One region of the Bariatricus sp. SGI.161 genome, then DNA from elsewhere that is predicted to be linked to it. Evidence: riboswitches for the same ligand, from Rfam matches in the RefSeq annotation. Region 1 holds a riboswitch; each other region holds the start of a gene.
The links. A riboswitch is a leader RNA that binds a small molecule or an ion and turns the genes downstream of it on or off. The one in region 1 is predicted to bind cobalamin.

Region 1 (3,487 bases):
GTAAATTACTCTACGCTTCATGAGAAAAGTACGGATCTAATGTTTGATGCACTGAAGTTTAATGTGGCTATGGTAACGAAGGATGGCTTTGGACGCCTCTCTGGTACGATCCACTATACATATGCATGGAAGTATGAACAGAGATCCATAGATGAGATAGAAGAAAAGAAGCAATCCGATGATTTCATGAAAGCTTTGCTTACCCAGACGGTCGTGCATGAGAATGAGCTTCAGGATTATGTTCCCCGTTATGCGAACCCGGCAATCAATTTTGCGACGGATGATATGGGGTCGGATGAAGCGATGGGCGGAGTGCTTCTGGATATCCTGATCGTGATTATTGCTTTTATCTTTGCGGTTACTATCAGCAATACTATTATGAAGGAATCACAGATGATCGGTACCCTTCGGGCATCCGGATATACAAAGGATGAGCTTGTGAGGCATTATCTGGCAACACCTGTGATTGTAACTATAATTGCGGCAATTGCAGGCAATTTGATGGGTTATACAGTCTTTAAAGATGTTGTAGTATCTATGTATTATAATAGTTACAGCCTTCCAACCTATGAAACAATATGGAACCCGGATGCGTTTGTTAAGACGACTGTAATACCAGTATTCCTGATGCTTGTGGTAAATCTGTTAGTGCTTATTCGTATGATGCAGCATACACCACTTCAGTTTTTACGGCGTGATCTGAAAAAGTCAAAACGAAAGAAAACTGTACGGCTTCCGAAGTGGAAGTTTTTTAACAGATTCCGTCTGCGTATCATATTCCAGAACATGCCTAATTATGCTGTCCTTTTTGCGGGCATTTTCTTTATTATGGTTATGCTGGCTATGGCAGTCGGAATGCCGTCTACCTTGAATTACTATCAGGGCAAGGCAGAAGATATGATGTTTGCAAAGTACCAGTATGTATTGAAATCCTGTGAAGATGAGGAAGGGAAAATGATTCATACGGATAATCAGGACGTAGAGGAATTCTGTATGAAAGCATTAAAGAAGACAGGGGACGAATTGGATGAAGAAGTGCCCATTTATGGCATTCGGGATAACAGCAGATATATCCAGATTGAAAACTTATCAGTACTTAAAGAAAATGAAGTGTATCTTTCACGACCATTCAGTGAGAAGTATAACCTGAAGGTGGGAGATACTATTAAGCTGGATGAAAAATATGAACATAAGCAGTATCAGTTTAAAGTATCAGGAATTTATGAAAAATGTCAGAGTATTGCAGTTTTCCTTCCGATTGAAAAATATCGTTCTTTATTTGAACTGGACAAGGAAGAGTTCACCGGATATATCTCAGACACAGAGATTACCGATATCGAAGAAGATAAAATAGCGACAGTCATTACGAAAGAGGATATTACGAAAATGTGCGACCAGTTAGATCATTCTATGGGAGCCTATATGCAGTATTTTCAGATTCTGTGTATCCTTTTATCAGCAGTACTGATTTATCTATTGACAAAGCTTATTATCGAAAAGAACGAAACGGCAATCTCCATGACGAAAATTCTTGGTTATGAAAACCGTGAGATCGCAAGCCTATATCTGCTTTCTACAACAATGGTAGTGGTTGTGGCAGATACCATAAGTGTAATATTAGGCTCTACGGTAATGAAACAGGCATGGAAAATCATTATGTTTAAATATAATGGATGGTTTGCCTTTACGATAGAGCCAATGGGCTATGTGAAGATGTTTTCCTTCGTTCTTCTGGGATACCTGATAGTAATGATGCTGGATTTCAGAAGAATCCGAAAGATTCCGATGGAAGAGGCATTAAAAAATGTGGAGTAGTCAATAACCATAGAATATTAAAAAACAATTTCAGAGACTTTACATTTTTATTTGAGTGTGATAAGGTATGTTCGATAGGTTCAGACAATCATGGATTGTTTGATTAAAAGGGAAACAGGTGCAAATCCTGTACGAACTCGTCACTGTAAGCGAGGAGTGCAAGGCCAGATAAGTCACTGAGCAATTGGGAAGGCGGCCTTGGATGTTGATCCGCAAGTCAGGAGACCTGCCTGTTTAAAAACGGAGTGGGATATGCCCACAGATCACGAGTAACTGGTCGCAACCGATTATAATGGAGATATTACATTTCTGGCAGTGCCTGTATCTGCCGGAAGTGTTGTTTGATTATGTCAGTATTACGTCCTTTTACCATTTTATGGAAAAAGGACGTTTTTTGGCTTTAAGTCATTATGCCCTCATAAGTACTGCCGTTATATCCTTTTGTCGGAAATGGACCAGAAATAAGAAGGAGGAACAAGATGAAGAAAAGAGTAGTAGCAATCTTGCTGGCAGTTTCCATGGTAAGTGCTCTGGTAATGACCGGATGTTCTGGCAGCAGTGAGGAGACATCCGAAACGGCGGAGGAAACTGAAGAAGTAGAGACAGATGCTGATCAGGAAGCGGCAGATGAAGTAGCTGCATTGATTGATGCCATCTATGTGCAGGAGAGAACAGATGAAACAGATGAACAGTGCAAGGAAGCCAAAGAGGCATGGGATGCACTGACAGATGAGCAGAAGGAATTGGTGGAAGGGGAAAATGCAGATCCGGATTACTTTGGAAGAGATACAGGCGATGCATCCAAAGATGATCCTCGTAATCAGGATGATATTGGTGAAAATGAGATCCTCGTAGTCAGCTTTGGAACCTCTTTTAATGACAGTCGCGTGGCTGATATTAAGGGAATCGAAGATGCACTTCAGGAAGCATATCCTGACTGGTCTGTAAGAAGAGCATTTACGGCACAGATTATTATTAACCATATTCAGGCAAGAGATGAGGAATGTATTGATAATATGGATCAGGCATTGGAACGTGCGGTTTCTAATGGAGTAAAGAATCTGGTCGTACAGCCGACGCATTTAATGCATGGCGCAGAATATGATGAGCTGATGGAATCTGTAGAAGCTTATCAGGATCAGTTTGAATCTGTAAAAGTTGCTGAGCCTTTGCTTGGAGAAGTTGGGGAAGACGCGACAGTTGTAAATGAGGATAAAAAAGCAGTTGCAGAAGCAATCACTTCCGAGGCAGTAGAAACAGCCGGATATGACAGCCTGGATGCTGCAAAAGAAGATGGCGCAGCATTTGTATTTTTGGGACACGGTACCTCTCATACTGCAAAAGTATCTTATAGCCAGATGCAGACACAGATGAATGACCTCGGATATGACAATGTATTTATCGGAACGGTAGAAGGCGAACCGGAAGAAACGGCATGTGAAGCTGTTATAGATGCAGTTGCCCAGGCAGGATATAAGAAAGTAATTCTTCGTCCTTTGATGGTTGTTGCAGGAGACCACGCTAATAATGATATGGCAGGAGACGATGATGACTCTTGGAAGAGCATGTTCAATGCTTCCGGAGAATTTGACAGTGTAGATACACAGATTGCAGGTCTCGGTGAGATTGAGGCGATTCAGAATCTTTATGTAGCACATACTAAAGCAGTAAT
Region 2 (3,487 bases), on a different contig from region 1:
GTAGATAGAATCCCGACCTCTCTTAGCGCAAGTGAGACTGTGCCGCCCTTATATGGAATTCCTATTAGTAAATATTATTTTTCGGCAGATTTGATGGTAGAGGTAGAGAGCCGTCTGGCGGAAGATTTCCATGCAGATAATATGGGAATTGGATTAGGACTAAGAACACTGGTAGAGGCATTAGGGACGAAACTAGAGTATCCAAAGCAAAATGTGTCTTATATTTTAGAACCGGCATTAAAAAGCTTTTCAGATGTGGAGAACATGGAGTTGGTGAATGTGGAAAAAGACGGAAGATTCCCCATTATTATTGAAGCGTTTGAACGGCTACAGGAAAGATTCGGATCAGAACGGGTTCTTGGCAGCGGTCTTGCAGGTCCACTTACAACAGCTGCCAGTCTGATTGGAACAGAAACGTTCTTAAAAGCAACAGTGAAAAATAAAGAAGGTGCACATCGACTTCTTCAATATAGCACAGATTGTATTGTGAAGTGCTGCAGAGATATGAATCAGAAACTGGGAATTAAGTTTATGTTATCAGAGCCAATGGCTTCTCGGGATCTTTTAAGTAAAAGACAGTTTAATGAATTCTTTGTGCCTTATCTGAAACAGGCTGTTAAAAGATTGAACGAATTTCAGGGAGCAACGTCTATTCATATTTGTGGACATACAAAAGACCGGTGGCAGGAAGTGGTTGATGCCGGTGTTTCAGGATTCTGGGTAGATAATTGTGAGAGCTTGAAAGAATTGAAAGAGGGTTATGGCAACAGAATTGCTATCAGCGGTAATCTAATGCCGGTAGATGTACTGAGAAATGGGACGGTTAGAGATATTGAAGAACATGTAAAAAAATGTATTGCAGATGCAGGCGATAATCCTTGCGGATATAATCTATGCCCTGGATGTACAACCCCGGTAGGAACGCCGAAAGAGAATATGATTGCATTCATGAATGCGGCAGCAATCTACGGAAGAGGGGCGAAAAAAGGATGTATGCCGAAGGGAATGATAAATAATAGAAATAATCTATAATACCATTGAAATTATCAATTGGGATGAAAAGATATTTTATGCTACCATATGAGTAGTAACATATATAGTGATGCATAGGCATTGAAAAGGGAATCTGGTGAGAGTCCAGAACAGCCCGCTCTACTGTAAGATAGACGATAGCCTTAGTGCCACTCGGAACATCGGGGAAGGTAAGGATTAGAGAGAGAAGTTAAGTCAGGAGACCTGCTATATATGAACGAGCTTATCGGTGGGGAGAAAGCAGTGTGTTTACGCTGCTTTTTCTGCACCGTTTTTCTTTTGCAAAATATGTAATATGAGGTGGAAGATGGAGATTCAGATTGTATCAGGGTTTTTGGGAGCAGGGAAAACAACGTTTTTAAACAAGTATCTTCCCTTACTTGGTGGAAATACCGTTGTGATTGAGAATGAATTTGGGGATGTGGGACTTGATGGAGAATTGATTCAGGGGGATCTTCCAGTAAAAGAATTGTATGCAGGATGTATCTGTTGCAGTCTGGCGCTAGATTTCCAAAAAGGAATCAAAGAACTTGCAGAACAGTTCCATCCGGACCGGATTGTTATTGAACCTTCTGGTGTGGGAAGGCTTACAGATGTTGTAAAGGCCTGTGGCCGGGCAAAAGAAAAGGAAGGAATAGATCTTAGAATTACCAAATTGATTGTAATATTAGATATTACGGAGTTTGAAGATTATATAGATGGTTTCGGTGCGTTTTACCTGGATCAGATTCAAAATGCAGGACTTATATTATTGAGTCATCTGGAACAGGTGTCAAAAGAGGAAAAGAATCGATTGATTTCGGAGATTAGAGAGGTAAATCCCGATGCTGTTATATATGAAGATGACTGGCGTAAGATGGAAGGTGCAGCCTTGTTAGAGCTTTTGGATATGTCAGAAGATTATGAAAATGATCCGGAAGACGATATGGAAGAGATAATGATGTCGCCGGCTTCAGCAGATAAGATATTTTCCAGTATGTCAATAGAAAATGCCAGAGAAATGACTGCTCATGAATTAGAGAAGGCGTTGTATGGATTAAAGGATGAAAAATATGGAAAAGTCCTGCGTGCCAAAGGAATTGTAAAAGCAGGGGGTGGAAGAGTGTTGCATTTTGATTTTACACCATCCATTGTGGAAGTGGCAGATATCTCGGATACCGTCAAAGGGACGAAAGTGGATAAGATTATTATTATAGGATGTAATTTGAATGAAACAGCGATTTGGGAGCTGTTTTCTATATAATGCAAGGAGGAAAGCAAGATGCAGGCAAAGGAAGAGTTGTTGCAGAAATTATCAGACTGTGTGTTTGATATGGAGGATGAGGAAGTTGTAGATGTGGTCAAAGAGTATATTGAATGTGGTTATGACCCACAGGAAGGTATGCTGGAAGGCCTGGTTGATGGAATGAAGAGAGCCAGTGCCATGTATGAAGAAGGAGAATACTTTGTGCCAGAGCTGATTGTATGTTCTGATGCAATGTATGCTGGAATCGAAGAGTTCCAAAAATATCTGCCAGACACAGAAGACACTAGTATTGGTAAAGTGTTAATCGGTGTTGTAGAAGGAGATACTCATGATATTGGAAAGAATCTGGTAAGAATCATGATGGAGACTGGAGGATTCGATGTTCATGATCTGGGACGAGATGTGCCTTTGGATGCATTCGTGGACTATATCAGAGACAATGATGTAGATATCTTGTGCATGTCTTCGTTAATGACTACGACAATGCCGGGCATGGCTACAGTCATTGAGAAGTTAAAAGAAGCAGGACTTCGTGATAAGGTCAAGATTATGGTCGGTGGAGCACCGGTATCTTCGGCGTTCGCAGAACGCATTGGTGCAGACGGATATACCAGAAGTGCAATTGAAGCAGTTGAGTTTGCAAAGAAATTAGTTGGGGCAGCATAAGGAGGAAGAATACTATGATGGGAAAAAGAGAAGCGGTAAAAGCAATTTTGGAAGGAAAAGGTGCCGATAGGATTCCCGTAATTATGAATGCATTTTCACTTCCGGTTGCCCGTTATGGATATACGATGCCTGAGGCTTTGACGAATCCAGAGAAGCTTACAAAATGTATGGTCGGTACCAGACGTGAACTTGGATATGATGGATTATGTGCAGGAGCTTATGGCGGAATTGCACGTATGATGGGAGGACATCTGCCGAACAGCGAGGGAAAGATCGTTGGCGATGGCGATGATGTCGTACATTCCTTAGAGGATATCAAAAAGTTACGTCCATACAAAGCCGAAGATTGTATGGAATTAAAAGGCGTTTTAAAGACGATTGAATTGATGAGAAAAGAAGAGCCGGATGAGCCTATATTTGTAATCGTACATACACCGACGGCGGTAGCATTTACCTTAATGGGAGCAAAACCGGCATTTAAAGCGATGGTAAAGAATCCGGAATTGTTCCGTGCAATTTCTGATTATGTAGAAGATGCAGTCG
Region 3 (3,487 bases), on a different contig from region 1:
TTAAAGTACTCAGCATAATCCAAAGTCACTTCATCTTCGTATTCTAAACCAAGAATATCCGGTGCCTCTTCGTCCAGTTTCTTGCTGCTTCCCATACCGCTTCCAAGAACTGTTTTGCCGTCTGCTTCTCCTGCTGCCACAAGATATATAAAGATATTGTAAGCAACTTCATGTGCCGTTGACATCGCCGTTGTCATACCAATAATCTGGTTATTTTTATTCAACTCAACCGGAATCGTAAAAACAGAAGTTCCGCCCACAACTGTAGCATAGTATTTATTGCCGTTAGCCTTTACATAACCGTAGTTCGGACTGCTGAATACGATTGTCGCATATGCCTGACCGTTCGTTATTGTAATCTTTGTACAAGAAATGCTCACACGTCCGGTTCCACCCGACCATGTGAAGCTGTCTGGTGTATAGACGCCGTCTTTTAACTTGGTGGTATTGTTCACTTTTCCAGTCGAACCGCTTAAGTCAGACTCATACTTGGATTCGGAATCTGGATTGCTATTATTCTGACTGCCGGAAGAACCGGTGCTGCCGCTGGAACCTGAATTACCAGTGCTGCCTGTGCTGCCAGACGGATGATTCCCAGAATCTGAATCTGTTACTTTTTGCGCACCTTCAGAAGAAAATGTAACATGACGATCATACCACTCATCATTCGCGATTGAATGTGCAGCAATTAAAATTTCCTTATCCAGAACAAGAACAGGAATATCAAATGTACGGTAGGTTGTATCCCCCTCTTTATATTCCTTTCTAGCTCCTATCCATCCTGAACCTTTTTCTGCATCTTCTCCTGAACCAACAAACAAATAATCATAACCTGTTTTTTTAGTGCTTAGAGTCAATTCTGCCGTCATCATACCGTTATCAACTGTGAGTATGCAATTATCAATGCTAAACATTCCCTCTGTACAAGTTGCATTTATTATATATCTTCCATTCTCCAAAGCACCTGGTGTTGGAATTGGATCCGGCTCTGTTTCTCCAAGTATTTCTGCTGGAATCTGAAGTACCAAAGGAGTTGTTTTATACCATCCCTTTCCTTCACCTGGATTATATAAAGCGATTGGTACATTGCTACCTGCGTCAGATACTGACACGGAGAAATGAAATACCCATCCTGATTTCCCGTCTTGATTAACTTCTATTCCGTCTATTGCTTTTTCCAACGTTGCATCTTCAACATTTCCAAGATAAATCTTACTGTAACTTACATTGGCTGTATACATGCTGATATTAATCTGATTCCCACTAATAACTGCTTCTGAATTTGCTATTTTAAACATTTTATATTCTGCATTATCAGAAACCTTTAATACCTTTATTCCCACATCTCCTGTTGGAATCTGGATACTAGTATTATCAGCCTCATCCTCTTCCAAGAGCATTGGTACTCCTAATAGACTTTGATTTATTATCTCAGTTGTGGTAATTTCCTCATTTTCAGAAATATTTTGCTGATTCTCCAGCTGTACTGTTTCATTCTCTATTGTCTGTGGATTCTCCACTTTCTCTTCGGTCTTCGAAGGTTCTACATTCTGCGGAATATCAGAAGTATTTCCCTGTCCAGCTTCTTCTCCTTCTACCACTTCTTCTTGCTGTTCATTCTCTGCATTTTCCTGTCCTTGTACATTCGGCTCTTCTGCTCGAAGCGAGGTCACAGGCGTTACTGCCATAGCCACAGCCAGAAGAAGGGTAAGAAATTTTTTCGTGTTACTTTTCACTTAAATCCTCTCCTTTTGATTATTTTCGGCCTTCTGGGGAAGTGGCCCCTTGTTGGTATTGCAAAGAAAAAGCCTGCTATCATTCCGAAAGCAGACATTCTTCAAGAGCTGTGAAAAATATTTTCCCACAACTTTTACTTTATTACATGAAAACACTTTCTTCGGAAGCTATTCACCAACATTTTCAGCAGGTTTCCTGGCTTGCATATCAACGCTCGGCTGCACCTTCTCACATATAAAATATATGCAATGGCATATCACAGCCTTACTCCTTGCTTACAGTGACCGGATCGCTCAGGACTTGCACCTGATTCCCTTTTACCCCTACAGATGAACATCTGTCTGGCACTGAAAACCCCATATATTTGATATTATCAATCACTACCTCATTGTAGCAGACTTATCAGTCAATTACAATATTTCCCAAAGAAAGTCCTTCCTTTTTCACATTCTCAAAAAATAAGCTGTAGCCATACCAAGGCATAAGAATGGCCCAAATGGAAATGATGTTTTATATCCAGCTTTCTTTTTCACCATAATCCATACTGCATAGATTCCTGCGCTAAATACCGCGATTACGAATGCAAGCATCATACACCGCCATCCAAGATACCATCCACAGACAGCCGTGAGTTTGATATCACCGCCACCGAAGCTTCCCGGAACAATACACGTAATAATGAGAAGCAGTATGCTGATACAGAAGGCACCGATTCCTCTCTCCATCAGACTGATTTCTGTGAAAAAAGGGGTTGATGCCAGACCAACCCCTCCAGTTATTATGATTAATTTGTTCGGAATCTTCATTGTCTTCCAATCATTATAGGCTATCATTGCCAATAAACTTAAGAATCCTGCCGTGAATAATATTCTACAGACATTCACCATCCGATCTCTCCTTCTGTTTTTTGTTCTCAGTTGCCTGAATCACAACAGAACATGCAATATCTCCAGTAATGTTCGTAGCCGTTGGAGCCATATCTGTAATCCGGTCGATTCCAGCCACCAGTCCGATACCTTCCAGCGGAAGCCCGACAGACTGCAGAACCATGGAAAGCATGACCATTGCAGACCCTGGGATTCCTGCCGCCCCTATAGACGCAAATGTACACGTCAGCACAATTGTAATCTGCTGCACCAGACTCAGATGAATTCCATATACATTTGCAATAAATAATGCACAGATTCCCTGATAAATAGCAGTTCCGTCCATATTGATCGTAGAACCGAGCGGAAGCACAAAAGAACGCACCTCTTCTGTGACACCCAACTGTTCTGCTGATTTCATAGAATATGGCAATGTCGCTGAACTACTTGCTGAAGTAAAAGCAAATACGATTGCTTCTGCTGCTTTTTGAAAGAATTCTTTTGGTCCCACACCGGAAAATAATTTTACAGAAGATGAATATACAATGATTGCATGCAATATACAAGTACCATAAACTGCCAGAACCACACTGACCAACGGAAGCAGTACTTCTGCCCCATTTTCTGCCACAATCGGTGTAATCAACGCAAATACTGCAACAGGTGTAAACTTCATAATCACTCCGGTAATGGCATACATTGCTTCAGCCAGTGAATCGAATGCTTTGAAAATTGGTTTACCCTTATCTTCAATCATCACAATTCCGCCGCCAATGACAATGGCAAACGCAATAATCTGGAGCATATCTCCATTTGCCAGTGATTGTATCGGATTTGACGGAATAATATTAACTAAGGTATTGATAACTCCCGTACTCTCCGGA
Region 4 (3,487 bases), on a different contig from region 1:
TTGTTACTTTGATCGGACGCCCAAATGTGGGGAAATCTACGTTGATGAATTGTCTGATAGGACAAAAAATTGCCATTACTTCTAATAAGCCGCAGACGACGAGAAATCGTATCCAGACGGTGCTGACAACGGAGAAGGGGCAGACCGTGTTTGTGGATACGCCGGGTATCCACAAGGCGAAGAATAAGCTTGGGGAATATATGGTGAATGTGGCAGAGCGGACGTTGAATGAGGTGGATGTGGTGTTGTGGCTTGTGGAGCCAACGACGTTCATCGGTGCAGGTGAGCAGCACATTGCCAAGCAGCTTCAGAGAGTTCATACCCCAATTATTCTGGTTATTAATAAGATTGACAGTGTGAAGAAGGAAGAGGTATTGCCGGCAATTGCAGCGTATAAGGATGTCTGCGATTTTGCGGAAATTGTTCCGGTGTCTGCAAGAAATGGGGATAATACGGATGAGTTGATCCGAGTGATCATGAAGTATCTTCCTTATGGACCACAGTTTTATGATGAGGATACCATTACTGATCAGCCGGAGCGTCAGATCGTAGCAGAGCTGATCCGCGAAAAAGCACTTCATTGTCTGCAGGATGAGATTCCACATGGAATTGCGGTGGCAATTGACCAGATGAAGATGCAGAAGAAGGTAATGCATATTAATGCGACCATTATCTGTGAGAGAGACTCCCACAAGGGGATAATTATTGGAAAACAAGGAAATATGTTGAAAAAGATTGGTAGCACAGCCCGCTATGAGATTGAGAAAATGCTGGATTGTCAGGTAAATCTGAAACTCTGGGTCAAGGTAAAGAAGGATTGGCGGGACAGTGAATATCTAATGAAAAATTTTGGTTATCGGGATGAAGAATAAAATCAGCCTTTTCTGGGAGAACCTAATCCTATCAACAGAGGATGAGGTGATTTCATGGAAGAAGAGTACTGGGAGCGTTTTCTGGAGACGGGAAAAGTGACAGATTATCTTTGCTATAAGGGAATGCAGATTTGTAAACAGATAATAAAAGACCATGAAGGTGGAATAAACGGTGAATCAGATTACAGTGACAGGCTTGGTCCTGCAGGCGACTCCTGTCGGCGAATATGACAGACGAGTGGTAATTCTGACAAAAGAACGAGGGAAGATTGCAGCATTTGCCCGCGGCGCAAGAAGGCCTAACAGTGCACTGATGGGAGTAACGAGTCCATTTTCCTTCGGAGAATTTACAGTTTATGAGGGGCGGACATCATATACATTGGTGTCGGCCTCTATTTCCAATTACTTTCAGGAGCTGCGTATGGATGTTGAAGGGGCATATTACGGATTCTATTTTATGGAGCTGGCCAACTATTATGCAAGAGAAGCTAACGATGAGACTCAGCTTTTAAAGCTCTTGTATCAGACTCTTCGGGCACTTGTAAATCCCCATATACCAAACCGGCTGATTCGATATATCTATGAGCTGAAAACGGTCAGTATCAATGGAGAAGGACCACAGGTATTCCAGTGTGTAGGATGCGGGGACAGAGAAAGACCAATGGTGTTCAGTGTTAGACGTGGAGGTCTGCTCTGTGACAGATGCAGAAGAGATGTTTCGGATGGAATGGTGCTGAATCCCTCCACAATCTATACGCTTCAATATATTGTGGGAACGCCGGTGGAAAAACTATATACCTTTACCGTATCTGATGAAGTGCTTCGGGAACTGGGAAAAGTGACCGGAAGATATCTGGAAACTTACGTAGGAAAAAGATTTAAGTCATTAGAGATATTAGAACAATTGACAAAATTAGGATAAAAATATACATAAAAGGGGAGCCTCGCACCCGACCAGATCTGTTGGTGTGCGAAGCTCCTCTCTGATGTTATTCTTTTTCAAGCAGCGTTTCCTGTAATATATTTATCTGTATTATAGTTTGTCAGAACGAAAACATAAAGTGAATGAATCATTTAGAGATGAAAAACCCGTAGAATAGAAACTATCTATATAAGACTTTTACTATAGAAATAACCGATTTGGAAAATGTTAATTCACATGATAAACTTGAAATGTAAACGTATATAGTGACAATGAGAATTGTTGAAAAGGGAATTCGGTGAGAGTCCGGAGCAGCCCGCTCTACTGTGTGACGGACGATGGTTTTGTTGACCACTCAAAATATTTTGCTTTTGGGGAAGGAAATCCAGAGGACGAAGTCGAGTCAGGAGACCTGCTATATATTTTCAGGAGATTTCGGTGGGGAAAGACAGTGTTTACGCTGTTTTTTCGTACCGTATTTTATTTTAGGAGGTAAAAAATGGATTATCAAGAGCTGAAAAAGTTGATGAATGAACAGAAAGAAGAGATGACACCTTCTGAACGTATGGCAGCATACATGAAAGGGGAGGAAGTGGACTGCATTCCATATGGAATTCTTGCCCCAGACATGGCGATTGCCGATTTGATGGGATATTCAACGAAACAAATGAGTGAAGATCCGGAAGTTATGGCAAAGGTCATCAGGGAGAAGGATGTGACATATAACAATTTTGGATTTGGAGTTGGGCCGGATTTAAGAACCATTGGAGTAGCACTTGGATCGAAACTTTTCACACCAGAATACGGAGTGCCTCGAATCGAAGAACATGTCCTTATGGATTATGCAGATATTGATAAATTAAAAGTAGTGGACCCATATGACAATCCCGTTCTTACCCCAATGCTTGATATGGCAAAAGAATTAAAAAAACGATTACCCGAATATCCAATCAGCACAGGTGTGACAGGGCCAGTGTCATGTGCAGCTGCGATCAGGCCGGTGGATTTAATGTTAAGAGATACCAGAAAAAATCCGGAAATGCTGAAAAAGCTTTTGAAACTTTCCAATGAATGTTCATTAAAATGGGTAGAAGCATTTTGTAAAGAATTTGGGCCATGTTCTGTATTTATATCTGATCCGGTGACCTGCTCGGATATTTTGAGTAAAAAGCAGTTCGATGAGTTTTCTTACCCATATTTGAAAGAGTTAATTGATGGGCTTTATGAAATAACAGGACAGCCGCCGATGATCCATATTTGTGGAAAGACAAAACCAATCTGGAACGACATTGCAAATAGTGGAGTATGTGCATTTAGTATAGATAATTGCGAAGATCTTGCTGAGGCAAAAGAAGCGATTGGAGATAAAGTGATGTTAATGGGAAATGTACCGCCAGTAGATGTTATGTTAAATGGTACGATTGATGAGGTGATTGCGTCCTGTAAAGAATGTATTGAAAAGGCAGGAGACAGTCCAAAAGGATTCCAGCTTAACGTCGGATGTCAGACGCCGTTTGGTACATCTAAAGAGAATATGGAAGCTCTTATCTATGCAGCAAGAAAATATGGGCGTGGTGCGAAAATAGGATGCCTGCCGAAAGGATTGCAAGAAGATTAAGAGGTAGTTTATAGAATCAATAGATGTTAATCTTGATTAATAAGTTTTAGGAGGAAATGATCATGGCAAGATCAA

Region 2: it holds a riboswitch for cobalamin, as region 1 does, so the genes downstream of both, ACQRBH_RS11665 (CobW family GTP-binding protein) here and ACQRBH_RS15150 (sirohydrochlorin cobaltochelatase) in region 1, are expected to answer to the same signal.
Region 3: it holds a riboswitch for cobalamin, as region 1 does, so the genes downstream of both, ACQRBH_RS07525 (hypothetical protein) here and ACQRBH_RS15150 (sirohydrochlorin cobaltochelatase) in region 1, are expected to answer to the same signal.
Region 4: it holds a riboswitch for cobalamin, as region 1 does, so the genes downstream of both, ACQRBH_RS10660 (uroporphyrinogen decarboxylase family protein) here and ACQRBH_RS15150 (sirohydrochlorin cobaltochelatase) in region 1, are expected to answer to the same signal.

What each region holds. Positions count from the first base shown of each region.
Region 1 is NZ_JBNPLX010000035.1:14,999-18,485, forward strand. It holds gene ACQRBH_RS15145 (FtsX-like permease family protein) at 1-1,815, shown strand, start outside; cobalamin riboswitch at 1,875-2,063, shown strand; gene ACQRBH_RS15150 (sirohydrochlorin cobaltochelatase) at 2,295-3,487, shown strand, end outside.
Region 2 is NZ_JBNPLX010000019.1:21,456-24,942, forward strand. It holds gene ACQRBH_RS11660 (uroporphyrinogen decarboxylase family protein) at 1-1,032, shown strand, start outside; cobalamin riboswitch at 1,081-1,258, shown strand; gene ACQRBH_RS11665 (CobW family GTP-binding protein) at 1,340-2,275, shown strand; gene ACQRBH_RS11670 (corrinoid protein) at 2,294-2,944, shown strand; gene ACQRBH_RS11675 (uroporphyrinogen decarboxylase family protein) at 2,959-3,487, shown strand, end outside.
Region 3 is NZ_JBNPLX010000010.1:4,847-8,333, reverse strand. It holds gene ACQRBH_RS07525 (hypothetical protein) at 1-1,736, opposite strand, end outside; cobalamin riboswitch at 1,906-2,104, opposite strand; gene ACQRBH_RS07520 (prepilin peptidase) at 2,181-2,624, opposite strand; gene ACQRBH_RS07515 (dicarboxylate/amino acid:cation symporter) at 2,608-3,487, opposite strand, start outside.
Region 4 is NZ_JBNPLX010000016.1:49,148-52,634, forward strand. It holds gene era (GTPase Era) at 1-872, shown strand, start outside; gene ACQRBH_RS10650 (hypothetical protein) at 927-1,103, shown strand; gene recO (DNA repair protein RecO) at 1,045-1,794, shown strand; cobalamin riboswitch at 2,042-2,228, shown strand; gene ACQRBH_RS10660 (uroporphyrinogen decarboxylase family protein) at 2,294-3,412, shown strand; gene ACQRBH_RS10665 (corrinoid protein) at 3,475-3,487, shown strand, end outside.